DNA from 4 places in the Sporosarcina sp. P7 genome. Region 4 is predicted to be linked to each of the others. Evidence: riboswitches for the same ligand, from Rfam matches in the RefSeq annotation. Region 4 holds a riboswitch; each other region holds the start of a gene.
What was found. A riboswitch is a leader RNA that binds a small molecule or an ion and turns the genes downstream of it on or off. The one in region 4 is predicted to bind thiamine pyrophosphate.
Positions count from the first base shown of each region.

Region 1 (7,955 bases), on a different contig from region 4:
TTCTTCCTCCCTATTTTAGACCTCTTGACGAAAACGCTTATTCAAAGAAGTCTCCTGTTTTATATAGAAAACAATGTTTCTATATGGTCATATCATACTTCTAAATAAATTCATTGTCAACACAAAATTTCAAATCTTCTAATAATTAACTTGGTGATTAATGAGATGCTATGAAAAGATCGAACATTATCCGAAGATTGTGTGACGGCATTTGTGGCTGGTGAATCCGTTTGAAACCGCAGTTATTCACTTGGATGGAGGATGTACATCTCGTGCTGCTCGATCCGATAAATCAGATGTGGTGAAAGGACTCGACCAAGGTGCGGATGATTATATTACGAAACCATTTGACGAACGCGAACTCACAGCAAGAGTACGTGTGGCATTACGACGTACAGAGGAAGAAAATCAACCAAAGACTATTCAAGAAGGCCCATTTCCTCTTGACTTGGAATCCTATTCCATCCTATATGACACGCATGAAGTACGTCTAACGTTAAAGAAATTCTATATCATAGAAGCGATGATGAACCGGCCAAATCGAACGTTCACACGGGAAGACTTGCTTCAAGTAGCTTGGGAATACGACACGTTTACAGAAGTCCGGACAGTCGATTCTCATATTCGAAATCTACGGGATAAGTTGAGGAAATCCAATTTTCCTATCGAAGAGATTTTGTTGACGGTTTGGGGGATCGGCTATAAGTGGAGATAACGAGAGCTTTTCAATTTATAGTTATCGATCATAACTTTTATGCTGCATATCGCGCAATAAAGATAGAAAAGGCTACTTCCACGAATGGAGAGTAGCCTTTTGTTATTGATCTGTGCCGAGGATAGACCGAGGTGTTTTTCTTAATTACGTAAAATAACATACACTAGATACACGACGTATGTTACAGCTAGCATCAAACCTTCACGCTTACCAATTTTGAAGCCAGTTCTAGCAAATAGCAACAATACTAAGGTCAATACAAGCATAATGACAACGTCACTAAATACTTTATCGTTCACCGCGATCGGCGTAATGACAGAGGAAGCCCCGAGAACAAACAGGATATTGAAAATATTGCTTCCGACGATGTTCCCCAAAGCGATTTCACTTTCTTTTTTCAAAGCCGCTGAAATCGACGTAACCAATTCAGGTAGAGATGTACCGATGGCGATGATAGTAAGGCCGACCAATGCTTCACTCATGCCAAGAGAATAAGCGATCTTCGTAGCATGATCGACAACCAAATCTCCGCCGAAAATAATCGCTGCGAGCCCGACCAAGGTAATTAGTATATTCTTTCCCCATTTCACGTTCTCAGTAGCTTGTGTAAATGTGGAATTTTGACGGCTTCGAAGGCCGAGTTCAATCACATAGTACATAAAGATCGAAAGGAATAGCAGGAAAATGATTCCATCGCCGCGCGTGAGCACATTGCTGCTGAAGCCTTGAAGTGCCATATCACTCATCAACACCAACATGACAATACCTGCCAGTAAAGTGAACGGAATTTCTTTCCGAATGGTTTCGCTCTGTACTTTCAATGGAAATAGGAATGCTGCTATTCCGACCACGATGGTGATGTTGAAAATATTACTTCCCACTACGTTCCCCACTGCGACGTCTGCATTTCCACCCATCGCCGCAATAATACTGACCGTCGCTTCTGGTGAGCTAGTTCCGAGCGCTACAATGGTTAGCCCGATCAAAATAGGGGGAATTTGCAGTAGCCTTGCAATATTTGAAGAGCCATCTACGAAATAATCGGCTCCTTTTATTAATAATATAAATCCAATTATTAATAAAATATAGGACATTTATTGATTACCTCCTCCAAGGGAATGAAATTTCTAGTCGATAAAATATTTTGTCCAATTACTGCACATATGATGCGACTTGTTACATTCACAATGACCCATAACACCATAGGAATTTGATTTTATATACCCATAGGTTTCATTGTTCTCAATCGCTAATATTTTATACGACGTTAGCTCCACTACAACGATCTTTCCTTCTTTGTTTATTCACTTTTGATTATCTCACGTCATCACTGCTAATGCATCCTTCAAGTCATACAAAGATATTCATTTCTCATTAGAATCTACTTTTTTGAGTGTTATGGAAATCAAAAGTATACTAACTCTTTAAAAACAGCTAATTATATGGTAGACTATTCCTGTTCACACAATTAAATACTATAACTAGGGGTGTCCAACGTTATTGGACTGAGATGGAATGATAGTATACGCATTCCGGACTCTTTGGACCTGATCTGGCTCGTACCAGCGTAGGGAAGTTTTCATTTTATCAGCGACGCGTATTTTTGCGCTTTGAAGACCAGGTCCTATCTACGGAACTGGTCTTTTTTGTTGCCGATTCCCTTTACTTGAATCGAGTCATGGTCAAACCTCAAAAGGAGACGATGACAAAATGCAAGAGAAGAAAGAAGAAATTCATATCCATGAATGCTTTCCGGCAAGTCGAAAGATTTATGTACGAGGTAGTCGTCCAGACATACTCGTACCGATGCGCGAAATTGAGCTATCATCCACTGTAACTGATCAAGGCGAAATACCGAATGAACCTTTTCGTGTCTACGATACAAGCGGTAAATATACGGAAGCTGGTTATACAGTTGATATTAAAAAAGGACTTCCGAATATCAAGAAGAACTGGATAGTAGAACGAAATGACGTGGAAGAATATGAAGGCAGACAAGTGAAGCCGCGGGATAACGGGTATCGTTCCATGGAACAAATGCAAAACGACACAGAATTTCCATTGTTGAAACGCAAACCATTACGAGCAAAAAGTGGCAAGAATGTTACACAAATGCATTATGCACGCAAAGGAATTATAACACCTGAGATGGAGTTCGTTGCTATTCGTGAAAATGTAACGCCTGAACTTGTACGGGAGGAAGTTGCGCGAGGCCGAGCCATTATTCCGTCGAATATTAACCACCCAGAAGTGGAACCGATGATTATCGGCAGTAAATTCCATGTGAAAATTAATGCGAATATCGGTAATTCTGCTGTCTCCTCATCCATTGCTGAAGAAGTGGAAAAGATGACCTGGGCTACACGTTGGGGTGCAGATAATATCATGGATTTATCAACTGGAAAGAACATTCACACAACACGTGAATGGATTATCCGCAACTCGCCTGTCCCAGTGGGAACGGTTCCGTTATATCAAGCGTTGGAAAAAGTTAACGGCAAAGTGGAGGATCTCTCATGGGAAGTATTCCGTGACACGTTGATTGAACAGGCAGAGCAAGGTGTCAGTTACTTTACCATTCATGCGGGTGTTCTACTTCGTTATATTCCCATGACGATTAATCGTGTGACTGGCATTGTCTCACGAGGTGGTTCTATTATGGCCCAGTGGTGTATGTTGCATCATACAGAAAGTTTCCTGTACACACACTTTGAAGATATATGTGAAATTATGAAACAATACGATATTGCTTTTTCGTTAGGAGACGGATTACGTCCAGGCTCTATCGCGGATGCCAATGACGAGGCCCAATTCGCTGAACTTGAAACACTTGGAGAACTAACGAAAATTGCTTGGTCCCATGATGTACAAGTCATGGTAGAAGGTCCTGGACATGTGCCAATGCATTTAATCAAGGAGAACATGGATAAGCAAATGGAGATTTGTCAAGAAGCCCCTTTCTATACACTGGGTCCTTTGACGACAGATATTGCTCCTGCTTATGACCATATCACTTCTGCCATTGGTGCGGCTATGATCGGTTGGTTCGGGACCGCGATGTTATGTTATGTAACGCCTAAAGAGCATCTCGGTCTACCAAATAAAGAGGATGTGCGTGAAGGCGTCATCACGTATAAAATTGCAGCACATGCAGCTGATTTGGCAAAAGGTCATCCCGAAGCATACAAACGGGACGATGCATTATCAAAAGCCCGTTTTGAATTCCGTTGGAGAGATCAATTTAATTTAAGTTTAGATCCCGAACGCGCGATGGAATATCATGATGAAACATTGCCGGCCGAAGGAGCAAAGATCGCCCACTTCTGTTCGATGTGTGGGCCGAAGTTTTGCAGTATGCGAATTTCACACGACATTAGAAAATATGCGGATGAAAACAGTTTAGAAGAGAAGCTTGCAATAGAAAATGGCATGAAAGAGAAAGCTAAAGAATTCAAAAAATCCGGTGCTGAAATCTATCTTTAATAAGGAGTGAATGGAGTAATGACAACTGAACAGTTAATTCAGCAGATTACTGTAAAACGTCGAAACCTACATCAATTAGAAGAACAATTGGCACTCTTGCAAGCACAGTGTATACACGAATATACCGAAACCTTCACCTATAGGAAATGCTTGAAATGCTTGAAAATAGAGAGTGTTCATTATTAATAGATGTTCTGCCATTCAAAAAGAGCCTTTGTGCTCTTTGTGTCTCCTAGAAAAATTGTTAGTAAAATAAAAAACAACAAAACCCACCTCGCCACTTTGTAATGTGGATCGAGGTGGGTCATTTTTTGACGGGGATTTAAATTGATTTCTTTAGAAATTCAAAGTGTTGTACGCTGATTATACGATTGAAGGTATCCGGATTATTGAACTTATTAATTTTTAATCAAATTCTTCATATTCGTTCGGATGCTGCCCTTCTATTCTTCCCGCTTCGCCTTTATCTAAAGAGTCAATTTGTCGAATATCTTCTTCTGTCAATTCAAAATCGAATACATCAAGGTTTGCTTTTTGATGGTCGTAAGTAGATGATTTCACGACTGTTAAGACTTCATTCTGTAAGTTCCAACGAATAATAATTTGCGCGGGTTCTTTATTGTATTTTTTCGCGATAGATACAATCGTTTCATTTTCTAACACGTCGTTTAATTCGCGCCCTAAAGGACTCCATGCCTCCGTTACAATGCCGCGGCTTTTATTGTATTCCACTAGTTCGTTATTAGTAAAATACGGATGGCGTTCAATTTGATTGGTAGCCGGCGTTACACCAGTTGTGTCAATGATACGCTCCAGATGTTCTGGTAAGAAATTAGATACACCTATTGTCTTAATCAGTCCGAACTTCTGCGCATCGACTAACGCTTGCCACGCTTCTACGTATCGATCTTGTTTTGGAAGTGGCCAATGAATCAAGTACTTATCAAAGTAGTCGATTCCGATACGATACAGTGACTCTTGAATCATCAGAATCGCTCGTTCGTAATCATGTGAAGCACCAGGAAGTTTGGAACTGATCATCAATTCTTCTCTAGGTACAGATGATCGCCGAATAGCTTCCCCTACCATTCCTTCATTATTATAATTCGTTGATGTGTCAATCAGTCTGTATCCCGCTTCGATCGCTGTTAACGTACTGACCACACCTTGCGCACCTTTTACTTTCACGGTTCCAAAACCAATTGAAGGAAGGCTCGTTCCATCATTCAATCGCATCGATTGTACATTCATTTGATCCATTTTTATCTACTCCTTTTTACTAGGGAAACTCTTCTATTGGCAAAACACGCATTCATCGGACGTATCTTCTACTCGCCTATTCCATGTAATTTCCCTTGCTGAAAGTTAACTAAACATTCTTCTCTGTTTAGAATGTAAAAAGCACCTGTGACTGCAATGAACATGAATGGCTGAACATCCACATTCGTTACCGACACAGGTGCACTTTTTGTTTTTCCTTAAACAATCGATCTAGCATAAAAAGAGTAGCAAACAAAACCGTCTTTTGTTTATTCGAAAAGTATATAGAGAATAATAGTAACGTCACTATAGTCTTAATACCTTACTCACGCTTCTCTATCTTCTATCTATAGCTTATAACTTAAGTACAAAGCTATGTATTCATTAGTTCAAGGGAAAGCGATCCCTCACAACCTACTTATTTATTCAATTTTATCATCCATACGAGCAAATCTTGCAGAACCGTTGTGTGGAGAGTGTAGTAAATGTACTGCCCTTTTTTCTCTGAACTGACAAGACCCGCATTACGCAGGATGTTTAAATGATTGGAAATGCTAGGCTTACTCATCTCGAATTCTTCATGTATTTCACTGGCAGTTAAAGAACCTTTTTCACTGAGTAGAGTTAGTATTTGTCTTCTCGTTTCATCATTTAATGCTTTAAAAACTTCATTCAAATTGAGTCTCTCCTTCCGTTTAAAGTATTTAGTTGTTTGTCTAATTAGTTATTCATCTAATTATATACTACTTGAAGTGATTAAAAAAGCACCTGTTTTGAAAACAACTTTGAATGGTTAAACACTCATGTTTGTTTTCACGCAGGCACTTCAGGTTTATACGTTTGACGGCCTCATACTCTCTTTTAATTTGTCATGGTATTTCACCGGAATTCATACGATCCTGTCTCACTAAGTGTTCAGCAATGTTTGCCCCAATAAAGAAAGCTGGCGCCGACGTATTGCCATCCGAAACAAACGGTGCAATGGAATCATCCGCAACGATCAAATCTTTTACACCGTATACTTCACCGGCAGCATTCACCACACCATTTTCTTCATTTGGTGCCATTCGTAGCGTGCCTTGTATATGATGTGTTGGACCTACGTTTTCCTGAATGAACTTTTCCAGTTTGTTTTCGTCATGAATGGTTTCCAGTGATGGTGTAACGAGTTGATAGTGCGAATCTATTTTTGATAGTTCTGTTGCAATATTTTTAATGTAAACTCTGTAAATGTTTTTTATAGTTTCTAGGTCGGAGCGTTTATTCAAAAAGTCCGCATCGGCAAGTACAATCTTTAATGGATCCCCATTTTGGATTTTGACAGATCCTTGGCTCTTTGGTTCCAATAAAATAATGACGATGCTTAACATTCCGCCAGTACCGATTTGACCAATTAGTTGCACCCCACGACGGTTGGGGTCAGCACCGGGTGTTGGATCTGGTAAGAAGGCTCCACCCGTATACAGCGCATAGGGATCAGCATCCGGAAGTGCTTTGTCATTCGGATTCGTTGTAAAGGTGGTCGTGTTAACTGGATGGGTAGTCATGTTCATTCCCACATTCGCGTTATGATGAACGACGGGAATACCGGCTTTATTAAGTGAATCCGACGGTCCGATTCCAGAAAGCAGTAAAAGTTGAGGGCTATTTATTCCTGCCGACAAAATGACTTTTTTACGAGCATATGCGTAATAACATCTTCCTTCCTTAAGAAATTCAACACCTATTGCCCGCCTTTCATTATCAAAAATCACACGCTGAACCGTTGAATTAACAGATACTACTAATCTTCTTCCATTTACTCCTTCACCGTTTTCATTCACTACATCCGATGAAAGAAACGCTGTATCCGCACTTTCCCGTTGGCCATAGGGGGTCTGGTAAAGTTGCCACCTCGTAAAAGGGCCAAGTGGTGTGTTGGGATCGTTATAATCTAAAATTCTTTTGAAACCAGTGGCTTTTTCCATCGCCCTAACTAATTTTTCAGCCATGGTAGTTGGATTAGCAGGAGCCTGCCTGATATCCAACTGCCCGTTATATCCTCTCGCATTTGGATTTTCCGTTTGGCCATTGTAGTTTTCTAGTTTTGAAAATTGATAGGTCTCTTGTTCAGGTGACCAAAGTGGACCTAGGAGGTTTTCCCATTGTTTCATATTCGCCTGTGATGGCCTTACATACTGGTTATTGTTAATGGAGGTTCCGCCACCCAATGTTCGCCCTCCCGTCCAGTCAAATGACCTTCCCATTACGTTTTTCTGAGGGACACTTTTTCCTTGCCAGAAGTATCGCGGGAAAAAGTCGTCAGTGAGAATAGATGGCAATGCAAACAAAGAATCTCTAATCGGTTGCTCTTTACTGTTATTATCTTCCGCTTCTAAAACTAGCACGGAATTTTGTTTAGTATCCGTTAGTTTTCTTGCAATAGTAGCACCCGCCGGACCCGTTCCAACTACGATATAGTCAAACGTTGATTGATTATTGGCGTCTCTATTCATTT
Region 1 is NZ_PDZF01000004.1:191,354-199,308, forward strand. It holds gene CSV60_RS06385 (response regulator transcription factor) at 221-715, shown strand; gene CSV60_RS06390 (calcium/sodium antiporter) at 856-1,809, opposite strand; TPP riboswitch at 2,189-2,306, shown strand; gene thiC (phosphomethylpyrimidine synthase ThiC) at 2,426-4,198, shown strand; gene CSV60_RS06400 (aldo/keto reductase) at 4,604-5,458, opposite strand; gene CSV60_RS06405 (autorepressor SdpR family transcription factor) at 5,877-6,134, opposite strand; gene CSV60_RS06410 (GMC family oxidoreductase) at 6,328-7,953, opposite strand.
Region 1: another riboswitch for thiamine pyrophosphate. It lies ahead of thiC (phosphomethylpyrimidine synthase ThiC); the one in region 4 lies ahead of tenA (thiaminase II).

Region 2 (7,955 bases), on a different contig from region 4:
TACAATCGGATACAATGGGATTTTCAGTAACGACCGTTTTTTATTCAAATTGCGTGATACGAGAAACGTTTTGCAGTTTGTACAGTACTCTTGCTGGTTTCTATTCAGTTCATTACATATCGGACATTTTTTCATGTGAATTCTCCTACTTCATGCTATGGTTCTATCTTTTGAATGCGAGTATAGATACCAATGTAGTCAAGATTATACTATGACTGACGGGATTATTCTAGATGTAAGGAGGGTTGTGGCGTAAAGGAAGTGGGGCACTGAATATGCAGGAAAGTGGATTATTCAAGATTCGTCATATAAAATAGTCCTATATAACGTATAGGATGTATGAAGATGGTAAATGGTAAGTTATAATGGTTTAAAAGATTCCCATATTGCTAAAGTGTGACAGGGAAGAAAAGAGGCGCGAATGAAAGGACAGCATCGTATATTTTTGATGGTATGTATTGGTTTGCTGGCGGTACTTGGATTTCAAGGGACAGTCAATGCAGAAGCCGTTTCACATGAGTTATTGGTGGAGTATGAAGAAACTCGCCAGGCATTTTCGGTAGACGGAAACTTGCCCGGTGTAGAAAGTCGTGAAACAATCACGGACGATGTGGAGTTATGGAGTTTTACAGATTCAGCTGAGATGCTGTTGATGAAAGAACAACTTCTCGAAGATCCAAACGTCTTGCATGTTGAAACGAATCATGCACGTTATTCGCATGTCCAATTCAACGATCCTATTCTTGTGAAGCAGTGGTGGATTCCACAAGTGAAGCCGCAGTTGATGTGGTCTCGGGTGCAAGAGCAAAAGAAAAAGACTGTCGTCGCCGTCATTGATTCTGGCATTGATTTGTATCATGAAGACTTACAGGGTCGAATTCAGCCAGGCGGTTATAATTTCTACGCAGATAATTCGAATGTTCAAGACGTCAACGGTCATGGAACGGCTATCGCGGGAGTGATTGCCTCTAGGGCTGGGAATAATCTAGGGGGAGTGGGAATTGCGGGAGGATATGACACCAACGTATTGCCGTTGAAAATCTCGCACCTGGACGGTCTTAGTAAAGTTTCGGATAGTATCAAGGCAATTGATTATGCCATCCTAAAGCAAGTCGATGTGATTAACATGAGTTACGGGGGTAGTCAATATTCCCAATTTGAGGAAAAGGCGATTCAGCGTGCAGTGGAATCGGGTATCACGGTCGTTGCGTCAGCAGGAAACGATGCAACGAAGGGGAATGCCATCATGTTTCCCGCGTCTTATCCATCTGTCATTTCAGTTGGGGCAACGGAAAGAGATAATCAGCGCGCTTCCTTTTCAAACTATAACTCTCACGTTAGCTTAGTTGCTCCGGGCGCAGCAATCTATACCACTTCAATCAATAATAGCTATCTATCAGTCAGTGGAACCTCTTTTTCAGGACCTATGGTAGCAGGTGCCGCGGCTTTAGTGAGGTCTTTGAAACCTGAAGCAACGCCTGCTGAGATTAGTCGGCTACTTGTAATGACAGCGACTGACTTAGGGGCACCAGGTAAAGATATTTATTTCGGTGCAGGTTTAGTCAATATAGAACGACTTAGTAACGCGCTGCCTGCTGTCACTACACCTGCTCCACCTAATGAATTTACCGGTGATTTTCCAGAATTGGAGGTACTACCGAATAAAGTATTCACAATCAAATTTACAAGCGAATTGCCACTTGGAAAAGAGCAGGCTTCACATATTTTTATTACCCGTACGCCAGACAGTACAGAACGTATCGAGAGTTTTACAGCGCAAGTGAATCCTAAAAATAATGCTCAATTATTCATTACCCCAACTAAAGAATGGCAGCCAGGAGTTCATTATTTACGGGTGGATCAAGGGTTGCAGAATAAAAATGGGATTGCAATGAAGAAGTCCTTTGCTGTGAAGTTTACCGTATATCCTGACTAATCACATACAATCGAAAAAGGCTATTGCGATCAGTCATGGAGACTCTCGCAATAGCCTTTTGAGTAGTTTATTTCGTAATTTTAGAAAACATTTCCCCCGTACTGATATCTAAGATCATATCGTCCACTTCAGGTTTCGTCTTGATCATTTCCATTTCATGGAGCCAGTCCCGCACATCTTCCCACGATGTTTCATCCAGCGCGCCAAATGCTTCACCCTTTGTATCCATCTTAGGCAATAGAATTTGTAAGCTTTCCGTTTCGATTGCTTTGTCTAACGGGAAGTTTGCTTGATCTTGGTTGTTCAGCAAGAGGTCGAGGGCTTCTTCTGGCTGTTCTACCATAAATTCATAGCCTTTTTGTGCTGCTCGCCAGAAAGCTTGAATGGCCTCTTGTTCTTTATTCCATGTATCATCACTCGTCAATAACACGATTTCACTATAATTCGGCACACCATAGTCTACTGGATTAAAGTAGCGTGTTTTGAATCCTTTGGAGTCCATGACAGGCACTTCGTGGTTAATGAATGTTCCTGTCACGGCATCGACGCGTTTTGAAACGAGTGACGATTCTAGTTCAAATCCGACGTCGATCATATTCACTTTGTCATAATCGCCACCGTCATTCGTCACCATCGTTTTAATCAACGATTCGTTCAGTGGAATTCCAGGATAGCCAATTGTTTTGCCTTCAAGATCTTTTGGTGATTGAATCGAGCTTTCTTCCAGCATGACGGTGTAATTAAGCGGCTCACGCACGATGGAGGCAATCGCTTTAACCGGAATATCTTCATTTGCTTGCGCTAAAATGACATCGGGTTGGTAATACAGTCCAAGTGTCACTTTTCCAGCTGCAGTTAAGTTCATTGGATCGGTCGGATTGGCAGGAAATTGAATGTCTACCTCCACGTTTTCTTCATTGAAATAGCCTTTTTCCTGCGCTACATATAGATAACTATGTACGGCATTCGGATACCAGTCGAGCATGATACTAACTTTTTTCATTTCATTGCTAGGTGTCTCTTTTTGTTCTGTAGTGGGCGCATCATTCGTACATCCAGCTAGCAGTAATAGAAGAAACGTGATGCTAAGAAACAGATGTTTTTTCATTGATGATTCCTCCAGTGTAAAAAGTGTTTTTCTAATACGACGACGAGTAGAAAGAAGATTATGCCTACTGCAGAAAGCAAGACAATCGGTGCAAATACGGCAGCACTGTCAAATTGCGTCATCATTCTTCTGCTAAAATACCCGAGTCCTGCCTGAGCGCCTAGCCATTCTCCAATTGCCGCACCGATTACGCTAAGTGTAACCGCCACTTTGAGCCCGGAGAAGAAAGATGGCAAAGCGGAAGGTAGGTCTAATTTATAGAAGATATCTTTTGAAGATGCGCCCATTGTCCGCATTAATTCGCGTAAGTTTTTATCCGACGAGCGTAAGCCGTCGAACACGCTGACGGTTATCGGGAAAAATGTAATGAGGACGGTGACCGCGACTTTACTCCAAATGCTGTAGCCGAACCATAAGACAAAAATCGGTGCGAGCGCAATGACAGGAATCGTTTGCGACGCGATGAGAATTGGGTAAAACGCTTGCTCAATTGGCTTCTTACTATACATCGCAATCGCCAGTGTGGATCCGATGATGATCGAAATCGATAAGCCGATCAAAATAGTTAAAGCAGTCGGAGGTAAGTGGTGGATAAACAGCTCCGTTTTCAGCTCCCATAATCTGATCAGAATTGCTGAAGGGGACGGGAAGAGGAAGCTTTTGTCGTAAAGACGTGCTGCGATTTCCCATACGCTAAGTACGATTGCGACGAAAAGTATCGACCAACTATACGAAGTCATCTTCTTCATAGCCGCGCCTCCGAACGAAGCTCGCTAATCAGTTGCTCTTTCAGTTCCATCAGTTCGGGTCGTGCCAAGTCCCGCGTCGTGCGTGGTCGGCTGAGAGGCACGACGACTTCGCGAATTGTCTGCACCGGCTTTTCAGCAAGTACAAAGATGCGATCGGATAGAAATAAGGCTTCGTCGATATCATGTGTGATGAAGACAATGGTTTTATCGAGTTTCTGCCATTGATCGATCAACCACTCTTGCATCGTCAGCCGCGTGATCGCATCGAGTGCGCTGAATGGCTCGTCCAATAATAAAATATTTGAGCCAGTCAGGATCGTTCGCAAAAAGGAAACACGTTGTCGCATCCCACCGGATAAGTTTCCAGGGTAGGCGTTTTCTTCTCCAACTAGTCCGAAGTCAGCGAGTAACTGGATGATTTCATCGGAAGAAGGTTTATGTCCTTGAAGTTCTACTGGTAATTGAACATTTTCTAGAATCGTTCGCCATGGCATGAGTAAGTCTTGCTGCGGCATATAGCCGACTTTGCCTAACCGCTTCGTTGCCACTTCTCCGTTCAATGAAATCTTCCCACTGTCAGGGTTCTCAAGGCCGGTGATGAGTCGGAATAACGTGCTTTTACCATACCCGCTTGGTCCAATGATGCTAACGAATTCGCCTTCTTTAACGTGCCAGTTAACTTGATCGAAAATAACAGTTGGTTTCGAAGCTTTCGTTGCTTGATAATGAAAAGAGACATTCATAAACTCTAAAACTTTATTCACCATATTCTTACCACTTCTCATTTCTTCAAAAAATTCACACAAAAAAACCACTTCTCTGTGCGAAGCGGTTGCATAGTACGGACAAAATCCGTCATATGTCCACTTCCCTCCGCTAGCATTATCTAGTGCAGGTTCAAGGGTTAAGGCGAACGCCTTTCTCAGCAAAAGCACCCCTAGTGTTTATCCAACTCTTATCGTTACATAGTCTAGTAAAGTAGTCAACTTCAATTTAGTAATTATTCTAGTAACAATCCGCAAACCTCTTGCATTTAATTGGTCATCTATGTAATATAATGACTAACAGACCGGAATGGTATTTCGGTCACTTTTAAAGGGAGTGTCATCATGGATCGCAGAGAAGAAATCATATTGGCGGCTGAAAAATCATTTTCGATGTTTGGCTATAAAGCGACGACGATGGATCAGGTAGCGAAGATTGCGAATGTAGGGAAGGGTACAATCTATACGTTTTTCTCAAACAAAGAGGAATTATTTCATTCGATTGTGTGGAAAATGGTTGAAGAAATGAAAGATATTTCTGAACGGACAGCGATAGAAGGAGCGTCTTTTCAAGAGAATGCCCATGCGCGTATTATGCAGTTGCTGAAATTTCGCGAGACGCATCAGTTATTCATTAAACTGATAGAAGAAGAGAAAGAGTTGCGCACACCTGCTGTAGGAGATGTGTTAACTACTATTGAGAAGGAAATAGTGAATTTCATTGCTGGAAAGATTGATCGCGGTATCGCAAAAGGTGAATTGAAGCCATGTGATAGCGAGTTAATTGCATATCTTTTATTCAAATCATATGTAGCACTAGTTAACGATTGGTCGAAAACGCACGATGACCAGCTGACGGAGAAGCAAATCACGGACGTGTTGAACCATACAATTTTCTCCAGTTTGTTAGTATGACGTGCGCATGACGGAATATAGAGTGAGGGTTTATACTAGATGAATAAAATTCGGTTCATAGTCAGACGGGATCTCCGGAATATCTTCAAGAATAAAGCTGCGCTCATTGTCATTGCGGCCATTGCGTTTCTACCTTCCCTTTATGCTTGGATGAACATCCTCGCCTCGTGGGATCCCTACTCCAATACGAAAGGCGTAGAAGTCGCGATCGTCAGTGAAGACGTAGGTGCGAAAATCGAGGATAAGGAATTCAATGTCGGGGATGAAGTCCTCGTCTCGCTGACTAAGAACGACGATCTTGGCTGGCAGTTTGTAACGAAAGATGAAGCGTTAAAAGGCGTGAAACACGGTGATTACTATGCTGCGATCATCATTCCGGAAGACTTCTCAGAGAATTTAAGCAGTATCGTAACCGATGATATGAAAAAGCCATCATTGGATTATTATATTAATGAAAAAATCAATGCGATTTCTCCGAAAGTAGCGGGCAAAGGTGCGTCTGCTATTGTAGAAAATATCGACAAAACATTCGTCGAACAAGCGAATGAAGCAGTCCTCAAGGTATTCAATCATCTCGGAGTAGAACTTGAAGGAAATCGAGTGAATATCGAAAAACTACGAGATGTAATTTATCAATTGGAATATGACATTCCTGAAATTTATTCAAAATTACAGATGGTAGATAAAGGCTTGGATTTTGCCGATTCATCTATCGACCGCGTAGATGTCGTACTGGACGATGTCGATGCCGTGCATGCCAATGCGAAAAAGTTGAACGCACGCTTGATCAATAAGTTGCAAGAGAATGAAAAGGCTGTGGATCACACGTTGCGCGTCATTACGTCTAACCTGGAGAGTGCACAGACGGCATTTCGCAAAGTACCTAATTTGACGAGCGAGCTGTCAGGCAAAGGGGAAGATGTCGATCGTCTTGTCGATTCGCTACGTGATAAGCAAGGCAAGTTGGAAGATACGAATGCGCGTTTAGATGATATTTACGATTATTTGAAAAAACAAGACCAGAATCTTAAAGACTCTACGAATATTAAAGATTTGCAAAGTACTTTGAATGATAGCGTCACAGATTTAAACCGTCTGAAAAAGAATTTGGAAACGATCATTTCCACTTTGCAGAATGGCACCAATCCGGCGACTGATTTAATTACGCAAACACAAGCGCTGTCTGACAAACTCGCTGAAGATATGGAAAAAATTAAAGGCAATTACGAAAATGTATTATCACCGCAAACTCAAAAGCTAATGAAGCAGTTGAATGAGCTTTCCGTAAATATGACGAGCGTATTAGATCGCGCGACTGAAGTAAACAGCAATGCGCAGAAAGTCGTTCAAAGCTTAATCGGTAAGCGTGAATCCATTGACTTCAGTAAATACCAGGAGCAACTCGACACTATGTCCACTGCGATAGAAAGTCAGATTGGTAAAATGGATACCGTCATTTCTGTTTTAGAAGCGGCAAGTAAAGTGACAGGCAATGACAAACTTGTCGGTTTGCAACAAAAATTCATCGCATTACGGGATCAATTATCGTCGACCAAACAGGCCATTGATAAAGTGCAAGCCGCTATTACTAAAGGGGAGAAACCGAGCCTCGAGTTGTTGAATCAACTAAACGGACAGCTACAGGCAAGCCAGCAGAAGATTGTCGATGCACGCAATCAATTCAATACGAATAGCCAAAATGCAATTCAAGATGCTATGGCACAACTACAAACTTTCGACGAAGGACTACGCGATCGGTTCAATGAACTTCAAGCCTCGAAGACAGAAATTGATGAGAAGCTTGCAGGATTGCTAGAAACAGCGGAAGATCCGAAGGTGACGATCGGTGTACTTCAAACGATGGTCGGCCGAATCGATAATGGACTTTCGGCAATTGGCTCCATCCAAAATGGATTAACGGATCTTGAGAAATTCATTAATTCGGATAAACTGTCCAATGAAATCGAACGAATCAAAACGGTTCAAGACAGCCTGTCATCTGCCCATTCATCCGTTGACGGTTTAGTGGGTCGAATCAATGAATCGAAAGCGAATGGCAAAAAGCATTTAGCTGAAGTCGATCGTGTATCTGGAGAATTGGATCGTTCGGTTGGAGAAGCTATCGATTTCGTCAATAGTGATTTGACAAGAAAGTATAAATCCGCGATCCGTGATGCAACGAATGCATTGTATGATGTGTCCGATGTACTGGATGAAGTAAATGGACGGATTCCACGACTGCGCACTGCGCTTGAAAAAGCAGAGGAAGGCGTGGCGCTTGGGAAAACAGATTTGGCGAAAGCGCAACAACTCTTCCCAGAAGCACGTGAAACCATTGAAACGATGGCAGAAAAGATTCGTAAGTTAGAAGAAAACGGAGACTTAGATAGGTTATTAGATATTCTTTCAACGGATCCAACAGGCGTCAGTAAGTTTCTGGCTGAACCGGTCGTCTTGAATGAACATGCGTTATATCCGATTCC
Region 2 is NZ_PDZF01000017.1:3,835-11,789, reverse strand. It holds gene CSV60_RS13900 (YARHG domain-containing protein) at 1-135, opposite strand, end outside; gene CSV60_RS13895 (S8 family peptidase) at 422-1,936, shown strand; gene CSV60_RS13890 (ABC transporter substrate-binding protein) at 2,004-3,044, opposite strand; gene CSV60_RS13885 (ABC transporter permease) at 3,041-3,793, opposite strand; gene CSV60_RS13880 (ABC transporter ATP-binding protein) at 3,790-4,560, opposite strand; TPP riboswitch at 4,645-4,742, opposite strand; gene CSV60_RS13875 (TetR/AcrR family transcriptional regulator) at 4,903-5,472, shown strand; gene CSV60_RS13870 (YhgE/Pip family protein) at 5,512-7,955, shown strand, end outside.
Region 2: another riboswitch for thiamine pyrophosphate. It lies ahead of CSV60_RS13880 (ABC transporter ATP-binding protein); the one in region 4 lies ahead of tenA (thiaminase II).

Region 3 (7,955 bases), on a different contig from region 4:
TTCTTAAAAATTATACAGTCGATTACAGGTCACAAGGTCTATACTTTGTTATTGAATGTGGATTACATACCTATTGTAAAAGAATATGCATTTCCAGAAGTGATTGAAGTGTTTTTCCATCTGATTGTGTCAGTTGTTCTTTGTATCATACTGGTGATTCTGTATGACAAGAGCAATGGTTTCATTCGTCATCATGCGGTATTGTTCCCTTTTCTAGTGAATAGTATTATCGGGTTATTACTGTATCCGACGACTTCATTTTCTGATCGTACGCCAAGTGTCACCAATATTACTTCTTTGTTCTGGTGGATGGTCGGACATGCTGTATATGGTTTCTTCGTAGGGGTTTTGATTAGCAGAAAATTTAAAAGTACGAAATAGGTCTATCCCGACCAACTATTCTAGTATATATAGCCAGGTTATTGTATAATCAATAAATATTAACATTGTACAAAGCATGGACGTTGAAAAAACGGCAGTTTGTTCGTGTCAGTTGAAGATAAAGGAGAATTTCACTATGTGGATCACTAAAAAACACAAGGCCCAATCATTAGTCCGTCCCATTTCCACTACCCCTGTCAAATTGCAAGTTCCCACCAAAGAGGTTCAATTGCAGTTAGATGCTATTCAATTAAGAGAGCGGGATTTACAACTATTACGCGCGTTAAAAGATCCGATGAACGACCGGATTGATGAAATTGTAGAAGCCTTTTATTCTAGTGTGACAGCAGTTCCTAAATTGTCTCAGATGATTAAAAAGTACAGTACGACCGACTATTTACGTAAGACGTTGGCTGTACATCTCGCGGGATTATTCGACGGTGTGGTTGATGAGGCTTATTTACTCAATCGCAGTAAAGTAGCGGGTGCTCATGTACGCATAGGCTTGGAACCTAAATGGTATATCGCGGCTTTTCAAAACTTGCATTCAACGATGCTCGATATATTATTTGATTTAGAATTGGACCGTGCAGAAGAACGTGAAATGATCGTGGCGTTAAGTAAGATTTTGAATTTCGAAAAGCAGTTGGTTCTTGAGGCGTTTGAGAAGAGTACGAATGACGCAATTCATGCAAATCAGCAAGAAGTAAAAGATAGTGTCAAGCAGCAAATTGGTAGTATTGCGCTTGAAATTGAAGAGAAGTCCGAGTCCACATATGCGGCAGTCAATGATTTAATCGAGCAATCTACTACACTTGAAGGGAAAATTCAGGAGAGTATTGTCCGTTCCGAAACATCAGTCCATCAAGCGCAGTCTGGAATCGAACAGATGGCACAAATGGTGATCACTTCGGAGACGATTGTCAAGGAAACGAAAGGTATGGCGGCATTGATTGAAGAATTAAACCGCTCATCCATTCAAATCGAAGAAGTCGTTCAACTAGTGAAGAATATTGCGGATCAGACCAATCTTTTAGCACTGAACTCTGCAATTGAAGCGGCACGTGCGGGTGTTCACGGAAAAGGTTTTGCGGTTGTTGCAGATGAAGTCCGAAACCTAGCTGATCAGACGAAACGGTCGACAGATAATATTGCACAACTCGTCGCGCAGTCGAAAGCGAAGACGCGAGCTGTTCATGATGCGATAGATGCTGTCACGAAGTATGCGGATATGGGCATGAAAGAAACGGAAACAACTAGAGAGACTTTCCAGAATATCACCGAGACGGTTCATTTGACGATAGATGATATCCAGCATTTTTCAGATCATATGAAAAACTTGCAAAGTGTAGTCACATCAATTGGTGACGTATCGAAAGAAGTCGTTTCAACTTCTTATGAGTTAGAAGAAGCGATAAATGTCCTATAAAAGGAAGTGAGAATGAATGTTTTTGGCATGGAGCGAAATCAAAAAGAATAAATTGCGGTTTTTACTCATTACATCGATTTTGTTATTGGTGTCGTTCCTCGTGTTCTTCTTGTCTGGACTGGCGAATGGATTAGCTAGCATGAACAGGGAAGCGATCGACTCGTGGAAAGTCGATGCAGTTCTTCTGACAGAGGAATCCGATAAGAGTTTGTATGAGTCGGCACTTGATAAGAAAATAGCCGATGAACTGGATGCGAAAGAAACGGCTGTTGTTAGCCAAATGGGCGCCATCGCCAACAATGGGGAAACCAAGCAAAATGTCATGCTCTTTGGTATTGATAGAGAAGAGTTCATCAAGCCGGAAGTTAGTGAAGGGGACCCGACATTTTACGTTCAAAACGGTGTCGTGGCATCGAATGTGCTGAAAGATGAAGGCTTTAAGATTGGAGATACGCTCGAGTTATCTTCATCTGACACGAAACTGACGATTGTTGGCTTCACAGAAAAGGCTCGTTTTAATGCATCGCCTATTCTCTATATGAAGTTAAATGATATGCAGAAAATTAAATATGGTGACGCCTATACAATGAATAAAGACTTGGTTAACGCAATTGTCATCAGAGACAAAGACTGGGCTACACTTTCATTGCCGGACAATACGGAAATCATTGAAACGGAAACATTTATCGAGAATCTGCCGGGTTATACAGAGCAGAATTTGACGTTAGTGTATATGATTTACTTCCTGTTTGTCATTTCAGCGGCAATCGTTGCCATTTTCTTATACGTATTGACCGTACAGAAAATCAGCATGTTCGGTCTGATGAAAGCGCAGGGAATTTCCAGCGCCTATTTGGCTAGATCCGTTGTCGCACAGACATTCATTCTTGCGTTGATCGGGGTTGTCCTGGCATTTGGACTGACGTTGCTTGCGGGAAGCTTCCTGCCAAATGCAGTTCCTATTATGTTTGATATACCTACCATGATAATTTATGGATTGATCTTAATAGTAGTGGCAATTCTCGGAGCAGTCATTTCGGTTTGGACGATTATCCGAATTGATCCGCTCGAAGCGATAGGAGGGTAAACGATGGTACTGGAACTACGAAATGCAAAAAAGACGTTCGGTGAAGGCAATACGCTCGTTGAAGCGATGAAGGAGACCAACTTCTTAGTCGAACGTGGAGAATTGGTCGCGATTATCGGTCCGTCAGGTTCAGGTAAAAGTACATTCCTGACGGTGGCTGGTGCTCTGCAAACGCCAAGCGAAGGTCAAGTTATCATTAACGGTAAGGAATTATCGCAGCTAAATGAAAAGCAACGTTCAAAAATCCGTTTGCAGGAAATCGGTTTTATATTGCAGGCTTCTAACCTCGTACCGTTCCTAACTGTTGACGAGCAGCTTGAATTGCTAAATAAAGTGAAGAAAGACAATATGACCAAAGACGAGCAACGCAAGTTATACGAGGATTTAGGTATTACCAAGTTGCATAAGAACTATCCTTCTGATTTGTCTGGCGGTGAACGGCAGCGTGTGGCGATTGCTAAAGCGTTGTTCAGCAAGCCGGCGATTCTTTTGGCGGATGAGCCTACCGCTTCGCTCGATTCGGATCGGGCGTTTGAGGTGATGGAGTTGTTGCGTAATGAAACGAAGTCGAATCAGACAGCGACCATTGTCGTGACGCATGATATACGGTTGATTCAATACGTGGATAAGGTGTACAAGATGACGGATGGTGTGTTGAAGTTGGAGAGTTCGGCTGAGATGGCTTTGGATTCGACGGAATGAGCGGAATGCTTAATAAATAATGAAATAAACGCTTCGGAAGGCTGTTTTACAGCTTTTCGAAGCGTTTTTTTATTGGAGGATTTATTGGGTATGCTCATAAAATTGGGCGGAGCGCTCTATACAGGGGTTAAGCGCTCAATGCGACGTGTTATCCGCTCATAGTCTAGGCGCGAGCGCTCTATGCCACGCGTTAAGCGCTCTATCGACCGTGTTCATCGCTCATAGCCCACGTGCGAGCGCTCTAAGCACCAAGCATCATCCCAATAAACCGGCGACAATCTTCCGTGCAACCATGATATCCTTCGTTCCATGAACCAACATCCGCCCATCACGGAATAACACGAGTCGATGAGCGTTATATTCACAAGAAACCAAATAAGGATTTTGCTTTAAATTAGAGACAATACCGCGAATGGATTCGGCAAATGGTATCAGTTCCACTTGTCGGTGCTTCGGCCATGACAGTTGCACGGTGTCACGTCCGCACAGCACAGCAGTCCGAATGACTTCATTAGCAGTCAGATAAGGATAGACAGGGGAGTCTGAGCAACTTGGACAACTAGATTTCTTCATACTGTGCACATCCATTGCAGCACGTTCGCCTGTCCATAAATCGACGGATTCCAGGCGCGGTTCCATCGGTGCGCCCGTTATACACTTCAGCAATTCGGCGGTTTGACGGGCAGCCGTTGTAACGACGATTGGTGAGATGACGCCGACTGTATCGCATGTTAAAGACTGTGGTGGTAACGCTTCGAGTAGACAGTGCAAGCAGGGCGAGCCTTCTTTTACGCCAATAGGAAACGTCAGCCCGTAGCTACCGACGCAAGCACCCATGAAGAAGGGAATGCCCAGTTGTAACGCTGCGTCGTTTGCTAATAATCGTGTTTCGATATTATCTGTGCCGTCGAGAATGAACTGATGTCCTTCGAATAGGTCGAGAACATTTTCAGGTGTCACATCCGCCACAATTCCACGAACTTTCACATCGCTATTGATTGCGCGCAATCGGCTTTCCGCAGTGATCGCTTTCGGCAATTGATCGATGACATCTTGCTCTGTATATAATTGCTGTCTATGAAGATTGCTCCACTCCAAAATATCACGATCGACAATCGTTAGTTCGCCGACCCCTGCACGGACAAGCATTTCCGCTCCGGAAGAACCGAGTGCACCCGCTCCTAAGACGAAAACTTTTGCCTCGCGGATACGCTGTTGTCCAACTGGTCCGATAGGTGCAAATAGCTCTTGCCGAGAATATTTTCCGGTCAATTCGTCACAAGCCCTTCAGTTGGACTGCTTGCTACGCCGTAATCGCGGACTGGCATACGTCCTGCCTTATAACCGAGACGTCCTGCTTCAATCGCGAGTTTCATTGCTTCTGCCATCATGACGGGATTAGCCGCTTCCGATACTGCTGTATTCAGCAATACACCGTCTGCTCCGAGTTCCATCGCGAATGCCGCGTCTTTTGGAGAGCCGACACCGGCGTCAATGATGACGGGGACACTCGATTGCTCAATGATCAATGACAGATTCAGCGGGTTTAGAATGCCTCTGCCTGAACCGATTGGCGCAGCGCCCGGCATGATGGCATGAACACCTAATTCGCATAGTCTTCTTGCGAGCACTACATCGTCTGACGTATAAGGCAATACAATAAAGCCTTCCTCTAGCAGCATTTCAGTAGCGCGTAATGTCTCTACTGGGTCAGGAAGCAATGAACGGCTGCATCCAATAATTTCAACTTTCACCATGTCACAAAGTCCTGATGCTTTTGCGAGACGTGCGATATGTACGGCTTCTTCTGCTGTACTTGCACCTGCAGTATTTGGAAGTAATGTATAGCGAGTTAAATCCAATTGCTCTAGAAAATTGGGCTGTGACGCTTCAAAAATATCCATGCGTCGTACTGCGAACGTAAGGATTTCTGCTTCTGATACTGCAACTGCCTGCTTTTGTATTTCAAATGAAGGATATTTCCCTGTACCTAGTAATAACCGCGAAGAGAATTCTTTATCTGCAATTTTTAACATCTTCATCCGCCTCCTACAAAATGTATAATTTCAATTTGGTCCCGATCCATAATCGGTGCGTCATAGTGATCTTTTTGCAAAACCTCTTTGTTTTTCTCCACAATTAAAATACGATCACCCAATCCCAAGTGCTCAAGTAGCTGTTGAATCGTTGCTACTTCCGGAACGACCGAATAGGATTTCCCGTTCAGATCAATCTTTTTCATTATTAGACACGCCTCCTATTCTATAACTTTGTAAGATTTTTAGTGAACGCATAGGGGATAATACAGCCACGCCTGCTACGCTGTTTCGCTGTAAATCAGGCAAGTGATGCGGCTGAATTCCACCGATTGCATACACGGGAATCGAACTATACTTTGCGATAGAAAATAATTCTTCCGTGCCGCGCGCTGGTAGGCCGGGCTTTGACTTCGTCTCGAAAACATGCCCGTACAAGAGCCAATCTGCTCCTTCTGCCATCGCTTCCTTTGCTTCTTTAACTGAATGAATCGAGCACCCGAATTGTAGCTTGGGAAATTTCCGATGTGCATCCTGTAAAGACATGCCATAGCTAGTCAGCTGTACTTTCGTGAGATTCAGCCTGCTTGCTACGTCTGGTCTGGCATGTATAATGAGCTTTTCGAGTGGAAATCCACTATTCGCAAGACGCGTAATCAAATCTGTCAGTTGTTCGTCTGTCTTGGACTTCTCCCGCAAAATAATAGCATCTAGAAAATGTGCAGTCTGCTGCAAGTGGAGAGTCAGTTCATCAATCGAAAGACAGTCGTCGGTCACGCCAAGTAACTTCATTCATTCCCCTCCAATAGAAAAAACCACTTCCCGAATCGGAAAGTGGTGGATGTGTCGACAGAAATATATACGGAACGACTCGCCACTTCCCTCCGCAGATGCTAATCTGTTCAGGTAATAAGGGTTTCAGAGCCACACTCTTTTCTCAGTCCTTGTGAAGGATTCCCCTAATGGTCAAAATATTAAGTTTTCAGAACTAGCGTATCATGTATGAAGTAGAATGAAAAGAGTTTCTTTTATAATAGTAATAAAGCATCCAAATCGAGAATATCCACCGTTTTCATGCTGGACTGGCGAATCCAGCCGGACTCCTCGAATGCGCTAAGTTTTCGACTAATCGTTTCAGGTGTCGTCCCGAGGTGGGAGGCGAGGTCTTTGCGACTCATCGGCAATTCGACTTTCAATTGTTGTTGTTCTTCAGATAAGTCAGCTAGATACATGGCGATACGCGTTTCTGCTGCTTCCATACCGATCCGCGCCGCTCGTTGTTCTGTTCGAGCGAGGCGAGAGGAGAACTCCTCTAACATCTTTAATGAGATCGCAGGATGCTTTTGTAGAAGTTGTTGCATTTGATCACGTTGAATAATACATAATTCCACGGGTTCAAGTGTTTCTGCGTAGGCGTCATGAGGTTTGGCGTTGAATAACGACAGCTCACCCGTGAAATCTCCCGGTTCTAAAATTCGTACGAGTTGCTCTTTGCCGTTTTCTGAAAGGCGGTATACTTTGATTCGTCCTTTATGCAAAATATATAAACCTTCGGAGCAGTCGCCTTCATTGTAAATAATTTTTCCACGTGGATGCGAAGTGTTTCGCGCGAGTCCTACCACGTGTTTCATCTGTTCATTTTCCAAATGATTGAACAGCGGAACGAGCGATACACACATATTTTGATCCGTCGTATTATTGTGGGGCTGTTGACTCATTCACTTTCACCTCGCTTATATTTCGATTGGCTGGTTTGTCACTAGTATAGCGTATTAATCGAATGGCGTTCAATATAACCAGAAGTACACTTACTTCATGAATGAGCATTCCGGATGCTAGGAACACTTTACCTAACAGTACACCGGCCAACAGGAGGAAGACTGTGCCTACCGCAAAGAATGTGTTTTGTTTCATGTTATGGACAGTCGCTTTCGATAATGCATAGGCATGGGCGAATTGATCAAGCCGGTCCGCCATCAAGACGATATCAGCTGTTTCCATGGAAATGTCTGTTCCGCCTTTGCCCATGGCAAGCCCAATGTCCGCCGTGGCGATCGCAGGCGCATCGTTGATCCCGTCACCGGCCATGGCTACACGATGTCCTCGTTTTTTCAGCTTTTGAACAGCGGCGACTTTATCTTCAGGTAAAAGCTCCGCGTGGACACTATCAAGACCAAGTTGTTGACCGACGAGACGGGCAGTGTGGACATTGTCGCCAGTTAGCATAATCATTTGTTTGATACCGCTTCTTCGTAATTTGGCCAAAGCAGCCTGTGCTTCCGGACGGATTTGATCCGCTATGGAAATAATACCTGCGATC
Region 3 is NZ_PDZF01000003.1:111,482-119,436, forward strand. It holds gene CSV60_RS04790 (hypothetical protein) at 1-381, shown strand, start outside; gene CSV60_RS15820 (globin-coupled sensor protein) at 518-1,810, shown strand; gene CSV60_RS04800 (ABC transporter permease) at 1,827-2,897, shown strand; gene CSV60_RS04805 (ABC transporter ATP-binding protein) at 2,901-3,599, shown strand; gene CSV60_RS04810 (ThiF family adenylyltransferase) at 3,855-4,871, opposite strand; gene CSV60_RS04815 (thiazole synthase) at 4,868-5,641, opposite strand; gene thiS (sulfur carrier protein ThiS) at 5,638-5,841, opposite strand; gene CSV60_RS04825 (thiamine phosphate synthase) at 5,828-6,427, opposite strand; TPP riboswitch at 6,498-6,606, opposite strand; gene CSV60_RS04830 (Crp/Fnr family transcriptional regulator) at 6,664-7,353, opposite strand; gene CSV60_RS04835 (heavy metal translocating P-type ATPase) at 7,331-7,955, opposite strand, start outside.
Region 3: another riboswitch for thiamine pyrophosphate. It lies ahead of CSV60_RS04825 (thiamine phosphate synthase); the one in region 4 lies ahead of tenA (thiaminase II).

Region 4 (7,955 bases):
GTAACTTTTTTTGAGTCGGTTGCGATATGCAAATAATCCTTGATATCTGCATGAGGATATTTGAGCATCGTTTGTTTGATCGCAAGCCTTGACCATTTGGCGTATGCCGGTACTTCCACTTTACTAAGTGCAGCAGCTGACTCATCACTAGTACCCGACCCACTTGTCAATAAAACTCCAAGTGCCAAACCTATTTTTGCAAAGATGGCGCACACCTCCTTTAGGAATAGCATGCGCTGTTTATATCCATTCAATTCTAAATGAAATACATCCAACTTAAATAGTCGGACGTTTCTTTTATATTAATTTGTAATCATCTGTCCTTCATGCATACCAGGCCACATTTGCTTCGTGTAGGCCATGTCCCAGAACATATACTCATATCGAGTCGTATTAAGGAAGATCTCCTCTAACCTCACTAATTCTGATTCAGGCTTGCCTTCTGCAGTTTCGTCCATTAATTCTAAGCACCAAGTAGCCAACTCGCCAAAGTCTTCCGATGAATACATGCGAATCCAGTCACCATACAATGGATGTTCCAGCGCACCAGGCAATTCCGAAAGCTCTTTGCCGATCTCCCAGTAGCTCCACGCACACGGCAATAATGCAGCGACAACTTCCGCTAGAGAGCCGTTTTGACTTACATGTAGCATATAGTGCGTGTACGCTAGGACAATTGGAGACGGCTGAGCATTCTCGAGCTCTTCCTCGGTAATGCCAAAGCGTGCTGCATATTGACGGTGAAGTTCCATTTCAGTGTGTAGTGTACCGTTAAGCAATGCAGCAAATTTACCCATCGTCTCTACATCCGTAGCCTTCATCGTGCCCACAGCAAACACTTTCGCGTAGTCAATTAAATACAAATAGTCTTGCACCATATAAAAACGAAACTTCTCCTGATCCAACAGACCATTTCCAATCTCTTGGACAAACGGGTGACTATGATTCTGTCTCCAAATCGGTAATGTCTTCTCTAATAAACGTTCTGTAAACTTCATGTATACTCTCCCCTTTTTCGTGATAAATGAAAAAGCCACTTCTTGACAAGAAGTGGCGGAGAGACATCACAGAGCACAGAAATAAGCTAAGTAACATCTACACCACTTCCTTACGCCGGTATGAACCGGATCAAGTTAAAGGGTTAAAGCATATGCTTCTCTCAGCTCCACAGAGCACCCCTAGCGGTAACAACTATTTCATTTGTATATTCATTGTAGTCTTAACTTGTCAGAAAGGTCAAACGAATTGAGATTGCACGTAGCCTACATACAACACAGTGATTGGCAGAAGACCTTATGTTTGTCTCACTCAATCGAATACGTTTATTCGGCAGATTTCACGAAGTGTCAATTTGTTATTCTAGATGTTCTTTTAGCTTTTTCTCAACATCTTCTTCTATTTTTTTTACGCGCTCTTCTTCTAGTTTACGTCGTGGTTTAGGATGATACCATTCAATTTTGCCATTAATGAATGTACCTTTAAATTCTTCGCCTTGAATCTTCAATTTAAATGACTGAAGTGGTCGAGTTTGACTTCCGCTATTCGATTGTTCGATCTCAATATCATCCGCTTCACTTCGAATCCCTTGCTCTGATAGAAGTTCCAAAACTTTATCCTCTATGGCAATTACTTCTTCTTCGCCAACATCATGTTTGGGATGTGGATTAAGCCATTGGATTTTACCGTCATGATAGTCACCTTTATACTTACGACCTTCTAAGATGAGCTTAAACTGAATTCGCTCGTACTGCCTGTCTTCAAAAACTTTTTCTGCTTCAAAGTCATCTACCACAGGGAACACCTCCAAAAATAGTATAAAGCCTCTTTTTATAAAATGGCTCATCTTACGTTATCCATAACTACTAATTCAAGCCTTCTAGCCTGAAGTTTAATTACCCATCATTCCTGCTCACGTAAAAATCCTTTAAAAAAATTTAAACTCTAATATAACTTAGCAATAGGTTGTTGTCAAATCCATTAATATTCTACTATGCTTTATATCATTCGAATATATGGTCCAAACACCGTAAGTCGTAGCGAACTTACTTCCCGTACACTCTATTACATCTTCACTCACTACCAGGCGGAAGATCAACTTCACACATGTGTAACAACTTTATTGCAGCCTTTAATAATTACCGTGAATGTTGAACCAATACACGCAAAGACTGCTATACATTCTATTGACTTGACGGACATGGTTAATCCTACGAATGACACACCACGTATGTATAATAATACCCTAATTTTTGTGTTTCAATCATTTGAACAGTGACAAAGTTGTTTGAACAAACTGCAGAATATATACGGAATAATTTAGCCTTCTTTATTACTTTCCATGCATATTAATTTCTGCAGTAATAGCATAACGGACAGAAAATGCCCAACAACTCATTGAATTGTCGGGCATTTTCTAGTACTTCCTTAAAAAACTTGGTTTCATTTGATCCCATTCTTCGCTAATTACGTGGTGGCAGACTGAAATAATTCGCTCTACGACTTGTGTATAGTTTGCCAAAATGCGTATAGTGAAGCCGGGAACGGCAAGCTTAGACAATCCGAATGCAAATTCTCCAGCCTCTTGTTGAAGAGTTTCATATAATCGATCCAATAGAGCATCATTCGTTTTTTCTCCAACGACAATTAAGGAACCCAAATGTGTGTATCCTTCCATAAAGCCTAACTCATTCATATTTTGTGACGCTGGATGAAGTTTTATATGGTCAAAGACAACAAGTTGACCTTCCATATAAATCTCGGTTTTCAAACGGAGCATGTCATAGCTGAATTTTTCTCCTTCCGGCGACCAGCCCGGAGTCAAAATTTCAGCATACAGCAAAGTTGCTCCTTTTTCCATGTATATACTATTTTTTTGATAGCAACTGGCATCTTTGTATGCAATAAGTGCATCCGGTAAGTACTCTAGATAACTATCCTTCTTCATACGAATGACTGTTTCTTGATAGACTTGCTCGGTCGGTGTTCTATATACTTTCGTCGCTGACTGGGTCGTCAACGTCAGCATCGCTCGTTCACCAAGCGTGACTTTCATTTGATACCGATCTCCATCTAAATAGCCACCGCCAGGATTCAATAAATAATAGCATGGATAACTATTTTTATTGAAATAGACGGGACGCATCACTTTAAATGCACCTTGAAAGTAAACGCTTTTCGCCACGGAGCGTCCTTGTCGGTTTTCCATGACAAGGTCAAGAACACCTGTCCATTCAGGCATCTTGTCCTAGTCCTTTTAACAAAGCGTGTTTTCTGACCCATTCAACCACTTCATCTAGTCCTTGATCATCTTTTAAATTGGTGAAAAAGAAAGGTTTATTTCCTCTAAATACTTTTGTGTCGGACTCCATTACCTCAAGTCTCGCCCCAACGTATGGTGCCAAATCTGTTTTATTAATAATAAACAAATCAGATTTAATCATTCCTTGTCCACCTTTGCGCGGGATTTTTTCACCTTGCGCTACGTCAATTATATATATGGAAAAGTCTACGAGTTCTGGACTGAAAGTAGCCGCTAGGTTATCACCGCCACTCTCTACAAAAATCAACTCGAGGTCGGAATGTTTTTCTTTCAATTCATTAATCGCAGCGAAATTCATCGAAGCATCTTCACGAATTGCCGTATGTGGACAGCCTCCTGTTTCCACGCCGACAATACGGTCTTCCGGAAGAATACCGTTCGCAACTAAAAATTTGGCATCTTCTTTCGTATATATATCATTGGTAATAACCGCCATACTCACTTCGCCATCTAACGCGCGTGTAATTTTTTCAACAAGCATGGTTTTTCCCGCACCAACTGGTCCACCGACACCTATTTTAATTGGTCCCATTCTAAGCACATCCTTATTATCAATTTCATTTCATTTATTACGAACTAAAAATACGTATCCCGACACGTTCATGTTGCATTTGTGAAAGCTCAAGGCCTGGCGATACAACGCCAAACTCTTCTTCGTCTAATTCCATTATTTTGTCTGTCGTTTGCTGAAGTTGTTGTTGAAAAGTGTAAATGATTTTCTGTCCAGCAGTTTGTCCAAGCGGGATTGCCCGTACAGCATTTTGCACAAGACTAACAACCGTCGAGTATAAGTAATATAAAACCGTTGTATTCTTTTCTACTTGAAGATGATGTCCGATCATCGTAAAAACAATGGCTGGATGGCCAAAAGCTTGTTTATCACGAATTTTTTGGGCGTAAGTAGTTAACACAGGTATTTTGTAAATGGCTTCTGCAATGTTTAACATTCTATCACCCATACGCTGTGTACCATCACGTGATTCGCGAGCAAGATTCTGTACAGTCAATATGCGGTCCAATTCCCAAACCTTATCCAGGTCATCGTTATCCAGTGCATCATATGAGAGTCTTACAGCCAAGCCGTCTGCATAAGCAAGCTGTTCATGCACATAGACATGTAACCACTCAGAAAATGTGTTAGCATCGGTGACCTTGTCTTTTTGAATATAGGTTTCTAACCCGAATGATTGACTAAAAGAGCCGATGGGAAAACTAGAATCGCATAGCTGTAACAAAGATAACGCATGATTAGTCATGACTATGCCCAATATGACGGAAAGCCTTTGCAACTTTTCGTTCTTCTCTCTTAAATGGAATATCCATTTCCTGTAGCAAATCCTCAACTAAATAATCATATTGCACAAGCATATCCTCGTCTTCAAATTGCGCAGGCAAATGACGATTTCCAAGTTGATGGGCAATCGTTCCCATTTCAAGCATTGTCCGCGGGCTAATAATAATTAAATCATCAGAAAGGACATCAACCAAAATAATATTCTTATCATCCATAAACAGAATGTCTCCCGCTTCCAAATCACGCGGAGTTTTTAATCGAATTCCAATTTCACGTCCGTGATCGGTTTCTACGCGTTGTATTCTCTTCATTAAATGTGCACTTTCTAAGTACACTTTCTCTTTATGACGGCTTTCATACTCACTTGGATCTAAATCCCTGATATTCATTACGATTTCTTCTACAATCATTTTTTTCACCTCAGAATAGGAAATAGCGTTGCCCCATTGGCACCTCGTCAACTGGGTCACATGTTATAAGCTTTCCATCGATTTTCACTTCGTACGTTTGTGGATCTACATCAATATGTGGTGTAGCTGTATTTAATTTCATATCTTTTTTCGTAAGACTCCGTATGTTACGGACAGGCAGTACTACTTTTTCAAGTCCAAGCTTCTCTTTTATTCCTTGATCATATGCAATCTGTGAAACAAATGTAATGGAACTTTGCGGCAATGCCTTTCCGAGTGTTGCGTACATCGGACGATAAATCATGGGTTGCGGTGTAGGAATCGTTGCATTTGCATCGCCCATTAAGCTAAATACCGCCATTCCACTTTTCAAAATCATCTCCGGTTTGACTCCGAAGAACTTCGGATCCCAAAGGACAAGATCGGCCATTTTACCAACTTCAATTGAACCGATATACTCAGATACCCCGTGAGCAATAGCAGGATTAATCGTATATTTAGCGACATAGCGTTTTACCCGATTATTATCCGAATACTCACTATCACCTTCCATCACGCCAAGTTGCTTTTTCATTTTATGGGCTACTTGCCACGTACGAAGAGCAACTTCACCGATACGGCCCATCGCCTGAGAATCGGAGCTCGTCATACTAAAGACACCTAAATCTTGTAAAATATCTTCCGCTGCAATCGTTTCGTTACGAATGCGTGAATCTGCGAATGCGATATCTTCTGGCACAGAAGGATTTAAGTTATGAGCGACCATCACCATATCCAAATGCTCATCAATCGTATTAATCGTATACGGCAATGTAGGGTTGGTAGAAGCCGGCAACACATTCATCATACCAGCCGATTTAATCAAATCCGGTGCGTGTCCGCCTCCCGCGCCTTCCGTATGATACATATGAATACCTCGACCATTAATCGCCTTGATCGTATCTTCAAAGAATCCTGATTCATTCAACGTATCCGCGTGAAGTGCGACTTGTACATCATATTCATCAGCAATTCGTAATGCATGATCAAGAACGGACGGTGTCGCGCCCCAATCTTCATGGACTTTCAAACCAATTGCCCCGGCAATTATTTGTTCTGCCAAGGGAGCTCCCGCTGCCGCATGTCCTTTACCTGTTAAACCAATATTGATTGGTTGTCCATCTAAAGCCTTCAGCATGGAGTGAAGATGCCAGGCACCCGGTGTGGCTGTCGTAGCCCTAGAACCATCTCCTGGTCCAGCTCCACCCCCGATTAGTGTGGTTGTCCCAGCTGTAAGTGCAACATCGACTTGTGCCGGATTAATGAAATGCACATGCGTATCAATTGCGCCGGCCGTAATGATTTTACCTTCCCCTGAAATAACTTCAGTGGAAGCTCCAATAATAATGTCTACTTTGTCTTGCACAAGCGGATTACCTGCTTTTCCGATACCCGAAATTTTACCGTCACGAATTGCTAGATCGGCTTTATATATCCCTGTATAGTCAAGAACGACGACATTCGTAATGACTGTATCAGGTACTCGTTCATCTTCTTCACGCGTAATAAGCGGATGTTGCCCCATTCCATCACGAATGACTTTTCCACCACCAAATACAACTTCTTCTCCATACTTTGTAAAATCTTTTTCAATTTGAATGAATAAATCTGTATCTGCTAATCGAACAGAGTCTCCTGTTGTCGGTCCGAACATTTGAGCATATTGCTCTCTATCCATGTTAAAACTCATTTCGTATTCCCGCCTTCCAATGGTCCGTCTACTTTATTATGAAATCCGTAAACTTCTCTTTCTCCAGCATAGTCAATTAGCTGCACTTCTTTTTCATCGCCCGGTTCAAAACGAACAGCAGCACCTGCAGGTATATTGAGACGTTTACCGTACGTTACTTCCCGATCAAATTTCAATGCAAGATTCACTTCATAAAAGTGGTAATGAGAGCCAATTTGGATAGGTCTATCGCCATGATTAATTACTTGTACATGTATACTTTCCGCGCCTTCATTACAAGTAATCGGTTCATCTTTTAAAATATATTCGCCTGGTATCATCGTTACGTCCCCTTTCTTTCCATAAACAATTTATCTTATTGGATTATGCACTGTGACCAACTTCGTTCCATCCGGGAATGTCGCCTCTACTTGAATATCATCGATCATTTCTGGAATGCCATCCATTACATCTTCACGAGATAAAATCGTTGCACCATAAGACATGAGTTCTGCCACAGTTTTACCGTCTCTGGCACCTTCCATCACCTCATACGTAATGAGTGCCATGGCTTCTGGGTAGTTCAATTTAAGTCCTCGTTCTCTTCGTCTTCTAGCAACATCTGCAGCAACAACAATCATTAGTTTATCCATTTCACGCGGTAGTAATCGCATTGTTCAACCTCCTAAAATAATAGTATGTATTATATTCCATTAGTGCGCTTCTCTCATAATCCACTTTATTAGAAGGCTTTAAATATTCCGAGTATTTAACGAGCTGTTAGTAGCTCACATGAATTTTCGGGGTAAACTTAAGCCATCTCTTTTAAATAAGACCCTTTTCGAAGAAACAAGGCAAAGAAAAAGTCGGTATACCGACAGTATCCCCTTAAGTTAGTTAGCATAAACGTTGCCACGCCTAAAGTTTTTGCTAGTAAATGACTAATGGGCAGTCATGGATGCAAGTTCGAACTATACGTGTAATGTAACAAAGTGTGTTATATAATGGTTTGATCGCAAGTTGATCCGATTGTGATTCATACATCCGGGGAGGATCGGTGAATCTCTTGGGTATTCGAAACAACTGGAATGGGGGGATTGTGTCCATTTACCTCATTTAAAAACAGTGGAAACGGCTGGGAGTTACTGCTACTAATTTATTGTACAGCTTTGTGGCGAAGAATCAAGTGTTCACGCTTACACAATGGGCTGGTAAGATATCTAC
Region 4 is NZ_PDZF01000001.1:218,908-226,862, forward strand. It holds gene CSV60_RS01175 (DUF3889 domain-containing protein) at 1-254, opposite strand, end outside; gene tenA (thiaminase II) at 303-998, opposite strand; TPP riboswitch at 1,089-1,190, opposite strand; gene CSV60_RS01185 (YheE family protein) at 1,355-1,792, opposite strand; gene CSV60_RS01190 (urease accessory protein UreD) at 2,414-3,238, opposite strand; gene ureG (urease accessory protein UreG) at 3,231-3,851, opposite strand; gene CSV60_RS01200 (urease accessory protein UreF) at 3,889-4,575, opposite strand; gene ureE (urease accessory protein UreE) at 4,568-5,023, opposite strand; gene ureC (urease subunit alpha) at 5,034-6,752, opposite strand; gene CSV60_RS01215 (urease subunit beta) at 6,749-7,072, opposite strand; gene CSV60_RS01220 (urease subunit gamma) at 7,103-7,405, opposite strand.